3 regions of the Micromonospora sp. DT53 genome follow, and region 3 is predicted to be linked to each of the others. Evidence: riboswitches for the same ligand, from Rfam matches in the RefSeq annotation. Region 3 holds a riboswitch; each other region holds the start of a gene.
The links. A riboswitch is a leader RNA that binds a small molecule or an ion and turns the genes downstream of it on or off. The one in region 3 is predicted to bind cobalamin.

Region 1 (4,829 bases), on a different contig from region 3:
AGGCGGCGTTGATGGCGTACGTCGGGGCCGCCGGCTACCCGGTGCCCGTGGTGTACGACGCGCAAGGGCCCGACCTGGTGCTCGAACGACTCGACGGCGAGACTCTGCTGGCGTCGCTGCTCGCCGGGCGCACCGGCATCGGCGCGGCCGCTGACCAGCTTGTGGGCCTGCATGACCGCCTCCACACCCTGCCGGCCCGGTTCAGCGCCGACCCGGCGGACCGCGTCCTGCACCTCGATCTGCACCCACAGAACGTCATGGTGACCTCGCGCGGGCCGGTGGTCATAGATTGGCGCAATGCGGACGAGGGCCCGGCCGACCTGGACGTGGCCATGACCGCTCTCATCCTCGCCGAGGTGGCGGTCGGCTCGGACGCCCAACTCGCCGGTTTTGCCCGGGACGGCCTCGACGCCTTTCAGCGACGCGCGGAGCCGCCCCGGGTCAGCCAACTACGGCGTGCGTTGGGCCAGCGCCGGGTCGACCCCGCGTTGTCCGCAGTCGAGAAATCCGCCCTGGGCCGCGCCGCCGCCCTGGTCCGCACTCGAGAGGGCTGAAGCAGACCGTCCGGTCGGGCTCAGCGGGCCGTCCACCCACCGCTCAGCTCAGTGCGGGCCCAGCCGGAGGTGCCAGCGCGTGCCCTGGCTGGTGAGCTGGACGACGGCCAGGGGCTCCACGTCCACCTGTCGGTACGTCGCCGTCGGCAGGCCGAGCGCGTGCACGACCGCGACCCGGATCACCAGCGGGTGGGTGACCGCGACGACGCGTCGACCGGCGCCACGGTGCTCGTCCAGCCAGCGACCGACCCGATCCCGCACGGCAGTGACCGATTCACCGCCGTGCGGCGCGGAGTCCGGGTCGGACAGCCAGTCGCGCAACGCCTGCGGGTGCGTGCCGGCGATCTCCTCGAGCGACAGTCCGGACCAGTCGCCGTAGTCACAGTCGGCCAACGCCGCCTCGATCGTCGGCAGCAGGCCGAGGGCGTCGGCGGTCTGTCGGGCCGCCGCCGCCGGGCTGGACAGGCAGGTGTCGTGCACGCCGAGGGGCCCACGCCGGTCCGGACCCGGGTGGGCCTGGGCGAGGGCGGCACGAAGGCCACCCTCGTCCAGGCCGTCGTCGGTGCCGCCGAAGCGGGCCCGACGCAGAGCGGCGGTACGACCGTGGGCGACCAGCCGGAGGCTGGTGCCGGTCACGTGCTCGGCAGCGCGGTGGCGGACCGGCGACGCCGCTCGTGATGCATCAGGGCCGCGAACAGCAGGCCGATGCCGGTCCAGAGCACGACCTGGGTGCCGAGCGAGGCCAGCCGGAAACTCCACAGCAGGGTCGCCGGGAAGTCCGCCGGCACCTCCTGGAAGGACGGCATCACCACGTACGACACTGCCGCGACCAGCAGGAACCCGCCCACGGCCGCGGCGGCGCGCAGCCATGGCGGCGCCTGGGCCCCGACCGCCCGGTAGCCCAGCGAGCCGGCCCACACGGCCACCAGCCCGAGCACCACCATCAACAGGTAGGTGAGGGTCCGTTGGTTGATGGTGGCCGGGTCGCCGACCGCCGGCGGATTCGCCGGGTACTTCAGGAACGGCACGATCACCGCGCCGAGCAGCGCCGCGCCGGCCAGCAGCAGGCCCGACCGCCCGTCGTCGTCAGCGCGCCGCCGACGCGACAGCAGGACGTACGCCGTGGCCAGCAAGCCACCCATCGCGGCCCCGAACAGGCCGGTGGCCAGGAACAGGCCGCCACGCTGACCCGTGCGGCTGACCAGGGCGTCCTCGTGGTCGTGCGCACCAGCGGCGGGCTCGGCGTGTGCCGCCGCCTCCTCGATGGCGATGGCTGCCTCGACGTGCGGTTCGCCGGCGACGTACGCGAACGCCCCGGCGAGCAGGCCGGCGAGCAGGCCGGCGAGCAGACCGCGGACGAGGACGGCGAGGAACGGGGGAGCGGTGGTGGTGTTCAGTGGCACGGGACGCCCAGCAGGTGCCGGCCGTCGTGCATCAGCTCGTGCAGGTACATCCCGCTGCGCGACACCGCCCCCTGGTCGAAGGCGACGAGGTAGGCCAGCAGGGTGAGCACGGCAACGGTCGCCAGAGCCGTCCACAGGAGACGTGCGCTGCCGACGGGGTGCACCACCGGCTGGCTGGAAGCGGAACTAGACATGAATACACGAACCTCCCCAGGGATGACGCGTCCCCATCGCAAGGCTGCGGACGACCGAGCGTCCTGGCTCGCGGCCCCCAATTGTGGTTGGGAACCGCTCACAGTGGCGCGACCGCGCCGGATTCACACCGGCTTCCCTCGCGTCGCCGCAGATAGTGGGTCGACGGTATCGGTGCCACCTCAGGCGGTCAACCCGGGCGCCGCGCTCGGACGGCGTCCGCCCACCGGAGGGTCAACGAGTCGGACCAGCCGTCGGTGCCGGCGGATTCGTCAGACCAAAAGGCGACCCGGTGGGAATTCGGTCCGGCGCGCGTTCCGCGACGCGGGAACAGCCTGTTACCGCTAACATGGTCAACCTGCCAGATCGACTCTGTGGCTCCGGGTCTACCCGGAGGGGTTCGGTCGGTGGCGGGGCGGGGGTGAACGTGAACACGCCAGGATGGGTCCGATGACGACCGGCGAGGTCGCGCGACGGCCGGGAATCGTCGACGCGCACCATCACCTCTGGGTCCGGGCGCGGCACCCACAGCCCTGGATCGATCCGCACACCATGGCCGCGATCGACGACGACTTCACCCCTGTCGAACTCGCCCCGGCGACCCGGGCCGCCGGGGTCACCCAGACCGTGGTCGTACAGTCGGTCGCCGTTCGGTCGGAGACGCCCGAGCTGCTCGGTATCGCCGCCGACGATCCTCTCGTCGCCGGGGTGGTCGGCTGGGTCGACCTCACCGCCGCCGATGTCGGTCGTCGCCTCGACCGGCTGCGGAAGGCGCGTGGCGGCGAACGGCTGGTCGGGATCCGCCACCTGGTCCAGTCCGAGCCCGACCCGGCCTATCTCGACCGCCCCGACGTGCGGCGGGGCATCGCCGCGGTCGGCGCGGCCGGCCTCGCCTTCGACCTCCTGGTGCGCCACGGTCAGCTGCCGGCGGCCACCCGACTCGTCCGCGACCTGCCCCAGGTGCGGTTCGTCCTCGACCACCTCGGCAAGCCCCCGCTCGGTCGCGCCGATCTCGGTGACTGGCGCCGCGACCTCCGCGCGTTCGCGGCCGAGCCCAACACGACGGCGAAGCTCTCCGGCCTGGTGACCGAAGTGGACGGCGCGTCCTGGACGACGGCCGACCTGCGGCCCGCTGTCGAGCACGCCCTCGACGTGTTCGGGCCGGATCGGCTGATGTTCGGCTCGGACTGGCCGGTGTGCCTGCTCGCCACCTCGTACACCCGCTGGGTCACGGTCCTCGGCGACCTGCTGGACCCGTTGTCCGAGGACGAGCGGGCGGCCATCTGGCGTGAGACCGCCGCCCGGGTGTACCAACTGAGCCCTTTCTGACCCGGCAGCGGGTTCCGAACTGGGGACATAGCATGTTATCGATAACATGCTAGCGACGGCGGCCGATGGCGTTTGGTCAGATGTATGCCTTCGGTGGTGCAGGTAACGATGGCAAAACATGCCCGTAAGACCTTGGCAACATACGTGAATGCGTGGGAAGGTAACGCCTGATCGGGGCAAACATCCGACCTATCTCGAGGGTCGTGCGGCACGTTGCCGCACTGCCATCCGAGCCGGGTCGGTCGCGCACGGACGTTCGGCTCGTCGGCGGGTTCCCGTCGGGTGCCAGCGCCACGCTTGGGGAGGTCAGGTCCGACGATGAGTAGCGCCGAGGCAACCGCCGGCACGCAGCGCGGCGAACTCAGCGACTGGTTCCGGGAACGGGTCTCCCACGCCGTCTCCGAGTTCACGGCCGCGACCGCGTTGGTCGTCCTGTTCATCGCCTTGACCTTCGCGAGTCCGTACTTCCTGACCGCGGACAACCTCTTCAACATCGGGGCCCAGACGGCGGTGATCGCCATCATCGCCACGGCCCAGACGATGGTCATCATCACGAAGGGCATCGACCTGTCGGTGGGGTCGGTCGCCGCGCTCGCCGGCGTGTTGGGCGCGATGGTCGTGCGCGACCTCGGCTTCTCGCTGTGGGCGGCGACGGCCGTCGCGATCGGCGTCGGCGCGCTGGCCGGGCTGTTGAACGGGCTACTGGTGACGGTGGCCCGGATCCCACCGTTCATCGCGACGTTGGGGACGATGTCGGTGGGCCGCGGCCTCGTCTTCATCATCACCGGAGCGGTCGGCGTCTACGGCCTGCCCCGATCCTTCCAACTGCTCGGCAACGGCGAGATCCTCGGCATTCCGTTCGCCGTGGTGATCACCGTCCTGGTCGCCGTCGGGGTCGCCTTCCTGCTCTCCCAGACCCGCTTCGGTCAGCACACCTACGCGATGGGCTCCAACCTGGAGGCGGCCCGCCGCTCCGGCATCCGGGTGGGTCGCCACCTGACCGGGGTGTACGTGCTGGCCGGCGTCCTGGTCGGGCTGGGCGGCATGATCGCCGCGTCCCGGGTCAACTCCGGCCAGCCCAACTATGGGATCTCGCTGGAGCTCGACGTCATCGCCGCCGCGGTCATCGGCGGAGCCAGCCTGTTCGGCGGGCAGGGCCGGATCGTCGGGACCATCATCGGCGCGTTCCTCATCGCCCTGGTCCGCAACGGCGCCGTCCTGCTCGACATCAGCATCCACTACCAGCAGGTGATCGTCGGCGTGATCATCTGGGCCGCCGTCTACTTCGACCAGTACCGCCGCCGGCGGCTGGAATCACGGGGTTGACATGCCATTCCGAGAGTCCGAACGA
Region 2 (4,829 bases), on a different contig from region 3:
GACGTCATCGGTGTTGGTGTTCGGAGCGGATCCGGGCGCGTGGTCAGAGCATTAGGTCGGCGACGGCTGTGCGCCCCGGTCGGGTTCCGCACGTGCGAGTGATCGTTGAACGAGCGTGAGGATGGGCGGAAGGATCAGGTCATTGCCGCCGACCGTGGCGACAGCGTCCATGCTGTGCGGCGCGCCGTCGACGTCGACGACCAGGGCGCCAGCCTCGCGGGCGACGACGACGCCGGCGGCGGTGTCCCAGGGCTTGTTGTTGAGCATGATGAACGCGTCGATCTTGCCGTCAGCCAACCAGGCGAGGTCGATCGCGGCAGAACCGTGCATGCGTATTCGTTGCACGTGCCGGGTGAGCTGCTCGGTGATGGCAAGTCGTTCGGTGTTCTTCCGGTTGGCCTCGCTGCCGACCGCGTAGTCGCCGATGGCGACCACAGCGTCCTTGAGGTCGGTGACCCCGTTGGTGTGGATGGGTCGGTTGTTGGCGTAGGCGCCATGTCCCCGGGCGGCGTGGTAGCGGGTGCCGAGGAAGGGAAGGTCGATGACGCCGAGGACGGCCTCGGCGCCGTGGACGAGACCGAGGGAGATCGCGCACAGGGGTGACCCGTGGATGAAGTTGACGGTGCCGTCGACGGGATCGAGTGCCCAGGTGAGAGTGCTGTTGTCGCCACTGCTGCCGTACTCCTCGCCGAGGAACCCGATGTCAGGTGCCTTGGCGGCCAGATGATCGCGAACCCTTCGCTCGATGGCGAAGTCCAACTCGGAAGCCATGTCGCGGTCACCCTTGAAGGTCAGCGCGCCGGGCTGAAGCGTCCGCATCAGATCATGCGCCAGGTCGACGGCCTCCTGTGCGAGGGGAAGGAGGCGAGCGTAGTCGGTCATAGCTGGCGGCTGCGGTCCCAGAGCGAGCTGAACATCGCGTCGAATATCGGGTAGAGGCCGGAGGGTCCCGCGTTGCGCTCGATGACCAACGTCGGGCAGTCGACGCCCCGCATCTGCGGTAGGTAGTGCTGAACGACGCAGATACGGTCGTCGATCAGAAGCACGTTGGCCCGAATGGCCTCGTCATAGACGCCGATGGTGAGGTGGTCTCGGACACCTGCGGGGAGCCGGTCACGAATGCGGCGTGCCAGGTTCTGGATGTTGAGTTCGGTGAGAGCGCTCAGGTGTCCGTCCGGATAGTCGTCCTCACGCTCCTGCCGCCTGATCGCCTCACCGGCCGGATCAAGGAACAGGCAACGGAGGTGGGTGCCGGCGGTGAGGAGCTTCAGGAGGCGGTTGTCGGCGTACTGCTGACAAATGAGGTTGAGCGACAGGCCGGACGCCCGGATGTCCGTGGCACTGTCGAAGAGAACGTGCGGAGGCAGTTCCGCCACGAAATCTGACCGGCTGGCATAGACCGCGGTGACGTCGGCGCACTGGTCCCGCGCAGTCTTCGCCGCGTGCGGCCCCCTGACGTTGAGTTCGGCTGGCATCCGGCTGCGTTCGCCGAGCAGGAGCGTCATGCGCGCGTGGCGTGGCATCGACAGGCCGGCGCAGATGCGGGTGAGGACGTCGATGCTGCTGACCCGGCGGGCACCGCTGATGATCTCGCTCACCTGAGCCTGGCTGAGACCGGTGGCGACACCGACTGTGGTTTGGCTGGCGTGCGTGGCTCGTTGGACGAGGCGGAATACTTGAGCGACGTCGCGAGCGGCCAAAGCATCGACCATCTCGGTGCTGTCCCACAGCAGGTCGGGGATGGTAAGCGCGACAGCCGCAACTGTGCCGCCGCGTGGCCGTGCTCCCGCGCCCAACTTGATCTCGTCGCCGAGTTCTACGGACACTCGCTGGCGCTGGCCCTCTACCTGACGTCCTGTCTGAACGAGGCCATCAACGACTTGTACAGCCTCGGCGGTCGCCCCGACCTTGCCGTGCTGCATGCGCGTTTCCTCGGCTGGCTGTCGTTGACCCGCCGGCCGCGCCGGTCTGGGCACGGATGACCCAGGGCTGACGCGTCGACACCGATATTTCCGCAGGTCAATGTGGTGAGCGGGGCCGGGTGACGGCGGGGTCCGCGTTGACCGGCAGCGCGGCGGTGTGGCAGCATTCGCGGCCTGACGGCAGTGAAGGAAGTCGGTGCAATTCCGACGCGGTCCCGCCACTGTCACCGGGGAGCGATCCCCCCTCGTGAGTCACGGCCGTGTGTCTGCGGTTGGAAGGCCGGGGGAGAGCGTCGATCCGGAAGCCAGGATACTTCGGCCGTCGGGACGTACCCCAGGGCGTGGACACCCGAGGAGGACCCGATGACGCACGGCGTCTCATTCATCGACGATCATCGTCGTATTGCGCTCCAGGCAGTGCATTCCAAGGGCACCGGCCACCGGCACCGCTGAGCTGATCGCCTGACGCTGTCCGGCCCCGACGCCCGCGTCGCCCCGACCCCCGCGTCGGCGCGCCGCCCGCTCGGGCCGTCGTACCGGCTGACGCCGCACCCACCCGCATCGTCCCCGGGCGCCCCGTGAGGGCCCCAGGGCGTCACTTTCCGGAGCCTGCCGTGCGCATCCTGCTGCTGTCCACCGCCGACACCGACCTGCTGGCCGCCCGCGCCAGCGGCGCCGACTACCGGTTGGCCAACCCCGCGCGGGTCACCGTCGAGGAGGTGCCCGCCCTGCTCGACGGGGTCGACCTCGTCGTCGTACGCCTGCTCGGCGGTCGGCAGGCGTGGCCGGACGGCCTCGCCGCGGTGCTCGCCACCGGCGTGCCGACTGTCGTGCTCGGCGGTGAGGCGCTGCCCGACGCGGAATTGATGGCCATCTCCACCGTGCCGTCCGGGGTCGTCACCCAGGCGCTGGCGTACCTGGTCGAGGGCGGGCCGGACAACCTGGGGCAGCTGGCCCGGTTCCTCTCCGACACGGTGCTGCTCACCGGCGAGGGGTTCGCCCCGCCCGCACCCACCCCGGCGTACGGCGTGCACGGTGAACACCCCGCCGACCCGGACCGACCCACCGTGGGAATCGTCTTCTACCGGGCGCACGCCCTCGCCGGCAACACCGGTTTCGTCGACGTGCTGGCGGACGCCGTCCACAGGGCCGGCGGCAACCCGCTGCCGATCTTCTGCGGTTCGCTGCGCGGGCTGACCGTGGGCGCCGGACCGCTCGGGCTCTTCGCCCGCTGTGACGCGCTGCTGGTCACGGTGCTCGCCGCCGGCGGCGCGGTGGCGGCGGACGCCTCCGGTGGCGGCGACGAGGACGCCTGGGACGTCGGCGCCCTGGCCGCCCTGGACGTGCCTGTCATCCAGGCCCTCTGCCTGACCAGCACCCGCGCGCAGTGGGCCGACAGCGACGCCGGGATGTCCCCGTTGGACGCGGCGATGCAGGTGGCCATCCCCGAGTTCGACGGCCGGATCGTCACCGTGCCGTTCTCGTTCAAGCAGATCGACGCCGACGGGCTCTCGGTCTACGCGGCCGACCCCGAGCGGGCCGCCCGGGTCGCCGGGATCGCGGTGCGCCACGCCCGGCTGCGGTACGTGCCGCACGCCGACAAGCGGGTCGCCGTGGTGCTCAGCTCGTACCCCACCAAGCACTCCCGGGTCGGTAACGCGGTCGGGTTGGACACTCCGGCCTCGGCGGTCCGGCTGTTCGCCGCGCTCGCCGAGGCCGGCTACGACCTGGGTGACGCGCCCCCACCCGACGACGGTGACGCACTGATCCACGCGCTGATCGCCGCCGGTGGTCACGACGTGGAGTGGCTCACCCCGGAGCAGTTGGCCGCCGCGGAGGCCCGGATACCGGGACCGACGTACCAGCGCTGGTTCGACCAGGTCCCGGCCGAACTGCGCGAGCGGATGCGGGAGCACTGGGGTGAGCCGCCCGGCGAGTTGTACACCGAGGGCGGCGACATCGTGCTCGCCGGGCTGCGTTTCGGCAACGTGGTGCTGCTGATCCAGCCGCCCCGCGGTTTCGGGGAGAACCCGATCGCCATCTACCACGACCCGGACCTGCCGCCCAGCCACCATTACCTGGCCGCGTACCGCTGGTTGACCGCGCCCGTCGCGGACGGCGGCTTCGGCGCGGACGCCGTGGTGCACCTCGGCAAGCACGGCACCCTGGAGTGGTTGCCCGGCAAGGGCCTCGGCCTCGCCGCCGACTGCGCGCCCGACGCGGTCCTCGGCGACCTGCCGCTGGTGTACCCGTTCATCGTCAACGACCCCGGCGAGGGCACCCAGGCCAAGCGGCGGGCGCACGCCGTGGTCGTCGACCACCTGGTCCCGCCGATGGCCCGCGCCGAGACCTACGGCGACCTGGCCAAACTGGAGCAACTGCTCGACGAGTACGCGACCGTGCAGGCCCTCGACCCGGCCAAGGCGCCCACCGTGCGGGCCCAGATCTGGGACCTGGTGCGCGCCGCCGAGCTGCATCACGACCTGCACGCCGAGGCGATGCCCGACGCGGACGACTTCGACGAGTTCGTGCTGCACCTGGACGGGTACCTGTGCGAGGTCAAGGACGTGCAGATCCGCGACGGGCTGCACATCCTCGCCGACGCGCCCACCGGCGAACCGCGGGTCAACCTGGTCCTCGCGGTGCTGCGCGCCCCGCAGATCTGGGGCGGCGCCCGTGCCCTGCCCGGTCTGCGGCAGGCCCTCGCCGTCGCGTACTCCCTCGACGAGCAGGAGCTGCTCGCGACGCCGGGACAGCGCCTGGCCCTGCCCCCGGCGCTGACCGACGTGGTGGACGGACCGGCCGGCACCGCCGCCGACGCGATCGACCTCATCGAGGCCCTCGCCCGGCGGCTGGTCGTCGGCATGGAAACCCTGGACTGGGCCGTGGACACGGTCGACGCCGTGG
Region 3 (4,829 bases):
CTGGTGAGCAGGGTGAGCGTGGTGACGCCGGCGAGGGTGGCCGCGCGCAGGCGGGATCTGGCCATGGGTGCTCCGCGGTGTCGAGGGGGCATCGTCGCCCGTCAGTTTTCCGCTTGGAGGGAAGTTTCGCCAGATGTTGATAGGTGGAAAATCATTGCCGCCGTGATGATCCACCTGGGATGCATAAGGCAGCGATCAATATTGATATGACCATGTGACAGATGGTGAAGTGTCCTTCACCGAGCGGGATCTCCCGCCCATCGAGGAGGTAGTCCATGGCCCTCCGCACGCCCATCCCCCTCCGCCGCGTCCTGGTGCTCGCTGTCGTCACCGGGCTGGGCATCGTCACCGTCGCCGCCGGTCCGGTCGCCGCCCGGCCGGCCCCGGACCGCACCGCCGAGCCGGCCGCGGCCAGCTACCGGGTGCTCGGGCCCCGGACCCTCGCCGACCGCAACGCGGTGGCCCGCACCGGGGCCGCCATCGACTACTCCGAACATGGGGTGCTGCACATCTCGGCCACCGCGGGCGAGGCCGCCGCGATCGGCAAGCTCGGCTTCCGGCTGGAACCGCTGGCCCCGCCGCCCAACGCCGAGCGCGGCGCCGGCGAGATCGGCACCATGGCCTTCCCGCCGGCCGACTCCAACTACCACGACTACGCGGAACTGACAGCCGTCGTGAACCAGGTCGTCGCCGACCACCCGGCGATCGCCCGCAAGATCAGCATCGGTTCGTCGTACGAGGGCCGCGACCTGATGGCGGTGAAGATCTCCGACAACGTCGGCACCGACGAGAACGAGCCGGAGATCCTGTTCAACTCCCAGCAGCACGCCCGCGAGCACCTGACCGTCGAGATGGCGATCTACCTGCTCAACCTCTTCACCGACAGCTACGGCAGTGACTCCCGGATCACCAACATCGTCAACGGCCGGGAGATCTGGATCGTGCCGACGGTCAACCCGGACGGCAGCGAGTACGACATCGCCACCGGCTCGTACCGATCCTGGCGCAAGAACCGGCAGCCCAACAGCGGCTCGTCCAACGTGGGCACCGACCTGAACCGCAACTGGGGCTACAACTGGGGATGCTGCGGCGGCTCGTCCGGCACCACCTCGTCGGAGACCTACCGTGGCCCGTCGGCGTTCTCCGCGCCCGAGACGCAGGCGCTGCGCAACTTCGTCAACGGCCGGGTGGTCGGCGGTGTGCAGCAGATCAAGGCCAACATCGACTTCCACACGTACTCGGAGCTGGTGCTCTGGCCGTACGGCTACACCACGGCGAACACCGCCACCGGCCTGAACGCGGACCAGTACAACACCTTCGCCACCATCGGCCAGCAGATGGCGGCCACCAACAACTACACGCCTGAGCAGTCCAGCGACCTCTACATCACCGACGGGGACAGCCTCGACTGGATGTGGGCCACCCACAACATCTGGGCCTACACCTTCGAGATGTACCCGGGCTCCTCCGGCGGCGGGGGCTTCTACCCGCCCGACGAGGTGATCGGAGCGCAGACCTCGCGCAACCGGGAGGCGGTGCTGATCCTCAGCGAGTACGCCGACTGCCCGTACCGGGCCATCGGCAAGCAGGCGCAGTACTGCGGCGGTGGTGGCGGCACCACTGTCTGGTCGGACACCTTCGAGACCGCCACCGGCTGGACCATCAACCCGGGCGGCACCGACACCGCCACCCTCGGCGCGTTCGAACGGGGCGCCGCCCAGGCGACCACGTCCTCCGGAGCCAAGCAGCTCACCCCGTACGCCGGATCCAACGACCTGGTCACCGGCCGGCTGGCCGGCTCGGCGGCCGGTGACTACGACGTCGACGGCGGCGTGACAAGCGCCAGGTCCCCGGCGGTGACCCTGCCGTCGTCCGGCACGCTGACCCTGTCGCTCGCCTGGTACCTGGCGCACGGCTCGAACGCCTCGTCGGCGGACTACCTGCGGGTGAGCGTGGTGCACAACGGCGGCACCACCGCGCTGCTCACCCAGGCCGGCGCGGCCAGCAACCGCAACGGGAGTTGGGCGGTAGCCAACCTCAACCTCACCCCGTACGCCGGCCAGTCGGTCCGCGTGCTCGTCGAGGCGGCTGACGCGTCCGGGGCCAGCCTGGTGGAGGCGGCTGTGGACAACGTCACCATCACTTCCTCCTGATCGGGTGGGGCCCCGTCCCGCCCCGGCGGGGCCCCACCACCCGTTCCCGACCCTCCAGATCCGGGACATATCCCTCGACGCGCGACGGGCCACCGATCGCGCGTCGTCGATCAACCCTTGATCGATCCAGCACGTCGGGGCGGTGCGCTACCGTCTTACCGACAAGTCCGCAGCGAAGCCGGTGCTCATCCCGGCGCTGTCCCGCAACTGTGATGCCCCACCTGTCGGTGGGGACGAGCCAGGTCGCCTGCGGACCGGTCGCGAAACGCGCTCTCGAGGAAGGGCGCCTCGTGGGCGGGCGTACGGAAGTCCCTGTCGGCGAAGCACCACACTCCTCGACCGACAGGAGGCCCCCATGTTCAGACGTACCCCTCGGCTCTTCGCGGCGACCCTCGCGGTCACCGCGCTCGCCCTCGGCGCCTGCGCCGAGAAGGCCGACGACAAGCCGAGCACCGGCACCGCGGCCGCCGCCTACCCGGTCACCGTCGGCGCGCTCACCCTCGACAAGCGTCCCGAGAAGATCGTCGTGCTGTCGCCCACCGCCACCGAGATGCTCTTCGCGATCGGTGCCGGCCCGCAGGTGACAGCCGTCGACGACCAGTCGAACTACCCGGCCGACGCGCCCAAGACCGACCTCTCCGCCTTCCAGCCGAACGCCGAGGCGATCGCCGGTAAGAACCCGGACCTCGTGGTGCTCTCCGACGACCGCAACAAGATCGTCGATCAGCTCGGCAAGCTGAAGATCCCGGTGTACCAGACCCCGGCGGCGGTCACCCTCGACGACTCGTACCGGCAGATCACCGAGCTGGGCACGCTGACCGGGCACGCCGACCAGGCCACCGACGTCGCCACCCGGATGAAGGACGACATCGCCAAGCTGGTCAAGGACCTGCCGCAGCGCGCCGAGAAGCTCACCTACTTCCACGAGTTGGGCCCGGAGCTGTACAGCGCCACCAGCAAGACCTTCATCGGCTCGCTCTACAGCCAGGCCGGTCTGACAAACATCGCCGACCCGGCCGACGCGGACGGCAAGGACTTCGGCTACCCGCAGCTGTCCCAGGAGTTCGTGGTCAAGGCCGACCCGGACTTCGTCTTCCTGGCCGACGCCAAGTGCTGCCAGCAGAGCGCCGACACGGTCAAGGCCCGCAGTGGCTGGGCCGGCCTCACCGCGGTGAAGAACAACCAGGTCGTGGCCCTGGACGACGACATCGCCTCCCGCTGGGGCCCACGGGTCGTGGACCTGCTCCGGGTCATCATCGACGCGGTCGCCAAGGTGCCCGCGTGACCGTCGTCCGTCGGTGACCGAGCCGCTGTCCGCGGCCCGGCCCGCCGGGCTGCTGTCTGGGGCCCGGCCCGCCGGGCTGCGCAAACGTTGGCTGGTCGCGGGGTTGGTCGCGGTGCTCGTCGCGCTCGTCGTCGGGGTGTCGCTCGGCCCGGTGAGTCTGCCCCCGGGCAGCGTCGCCGCCGAGCTGCTCAACCTGTTTCCCGGGGTGCACCTGGACAGCGGGTTGACCGAGCGCGAGATCGCGATCGTCACCGAGCTGCGCCTACCCCGCGTGGTGCTGGGCCTGCTCGTCGGCGGCCTGCTCGCCATGGCCGGCGGGTGCTACCAGGGCGTGTTCCGCAACCCGCTGGCCGACCCGTACCTGCTCGGTGTGGCCGCCGGCGCCGGCCTCGCGGTCACCGCGGCGATCGCCCTCGGCGGCGCCGGCCAGCAGGGCACGCTCTCCGGGCTGCCGATGACCGTTCCGTTGGCCGCGTTCGCCGGTTCCCTGCTGGCCGTGACGATGACCTACGTGCTCGGCGCGGCCGGAGGCCGACGCGGGTCACCGGCGATGCTGATCCTGGCCGGGGTGGCGGTCTCCGCGTTCCTGTCCGCCGGTCAGACGTACCTCCTGCAACGACACGCCGACAGCATCCAGCCGGTCTACTCCTGGTTGCTCGGCCGGCTGGCCACCGCCGGTTGGCACGACGTGCTGCTGGTGCTGCCGTACGCCGCGCTGACCACTGTGGTGGTGCTGCTGCACCGCCGCGAGTTGGACGTCCTCGCGCTCGGCGACGACGAGGCGAGAAGCCTCGGTCTGCACCCGCAGCGCACCCGCTACCTGTTGATCGCCGCCGCCTCCCTGGGCACCGCGGCGGCGGTCTCCGCGACCGGGCTGATCGGCTTCGTCGGCATCATCGTGCCGCACACCGTCCGACTGCTCGCCGGCTCCAGCTACCGGGTGATCCTGCCGATGTCACTGCTGTTCGGCGGCGCGTTCCTGGCACTTACCGACGTGGTGGCCCGCACCGCCGCCGCTCCGTCCGAGGTGCCGATCGGAGTGGTGACCGCCCTGCTGGGCGGCCCGTTCTTCGTCCTCGTGCTGCGGACCGCCCGGCGGGTGCTCACGTGAGCCGCGAACCCGCCGTCGGCGTGCCGGCCGTGGGTGTGCCGGCCGTCGAGGTGCGCGGGCTGCACGTCGACCTCGGTGGCACGCCGATCCTGACCGGCGTCGACCTCACCGTCGCCGCCGGCGAGTGGGTCACCGTGATCGGTCCGAACGGCGCCGGCAAGTCGACCCTGTTGCGCGCCGTCGGCGGCCTGCTGCCCGCGCCGGGAGCGATCACCCTGTTCGGTACGCCGAGTGCCGCGCTGCGCCGCCGGGACCGGGCCCGTGTGGTGGCCACGGTGGC

Region 1: it holds a riboswitch for cobalamin, as region 3 does, so the genes downstream of both, ACLQ3B_RS23370 (CbtB domain-containing protein) here and ACLQ3B_RS08730 (ABC transporter substrate-binding protein) in region 3, are expected to answer to the same signal.
Region 2: it holds a riboswitch for cobalamin, as region 3 does, so the genes downstream of both, cobN (cobaltochelatase subunit CobN) here and ACLQ3B_RS08730 (ABC transporter substrate-binding protein) in region 3, are expected to answer to the same signal.

Annotation. Positions count from the first base shown of each region.
Region 1 covers NZ_JBNCKM010000007.1:340,782-345,610, forward strand. Annotated here, with positions in the region: gene ACLQ3B_RS23355 (phosphotransferase) at 1-554, shown strand, start outside; gene ACLQ3B_RS23360 (histidine phosphatase family protein) at 603-1,190, opposite strand; gene ACLQ3B_RS23365 (CbtA family protein) at 1,187-1,957, opposite strand; gene ACLQ3B_RS23370 (CbtB domain-containing protein) at 1,948-2,151, opposite strand; cobalamin riboswitch at 2,187-2,331, opposite strand; gene ACLQ3B_RS23375 (amidohydrolase family protein) at 2,600-3,478, shown strand; gene ACLQ3B_RS23380 (ABC transporter permease) at 3,797-4,804, shown strand.
Region 2 covers NZ_JBNCKM010000003.1:595,111-599,939, forward strand. Annotated here, with positions in the region: gene ACLQ3B_RS14075 (inositol monophosphatase family protein) at 52-882, opposite strand; gene ACLQ3B_RS14080 (DUF5919 domain-containing protein) at 879-1,922, opposite strand; cobalamin riboswitch at 2,084-2,260, shown strand; gene cobN (cobaltochelatase subunit CobN) at 2,537-4,829, shown strand, end outside.
Region 3 covers NZ_JBNCKM010000002.1:622,762-627,590, reverse strand. Annotated here, with positions in the region: gene ACLQ3B_RS08740 (C39 family peptidase) at 1-65, opposite strand, end outside; gene ACLQ3B_RS08735 (M14 family metallopeptidase) at 276-2,153, shown strand; cobalamin riboswitch at 2,281-2,422, shown strand; gene ACLQ3B_RS08730 (ABC transporter substrate-binding protein) at 2,509-3,438, shown strand; gene ACLQ3B_RS08725 (FecCD family ABC transporter permease) at 3,452-4,549, shown strand; gene ACLQ3B_RS08720 (ABC transporter ATP-binding protein) at 4,579-4,829, shown strand, end outside.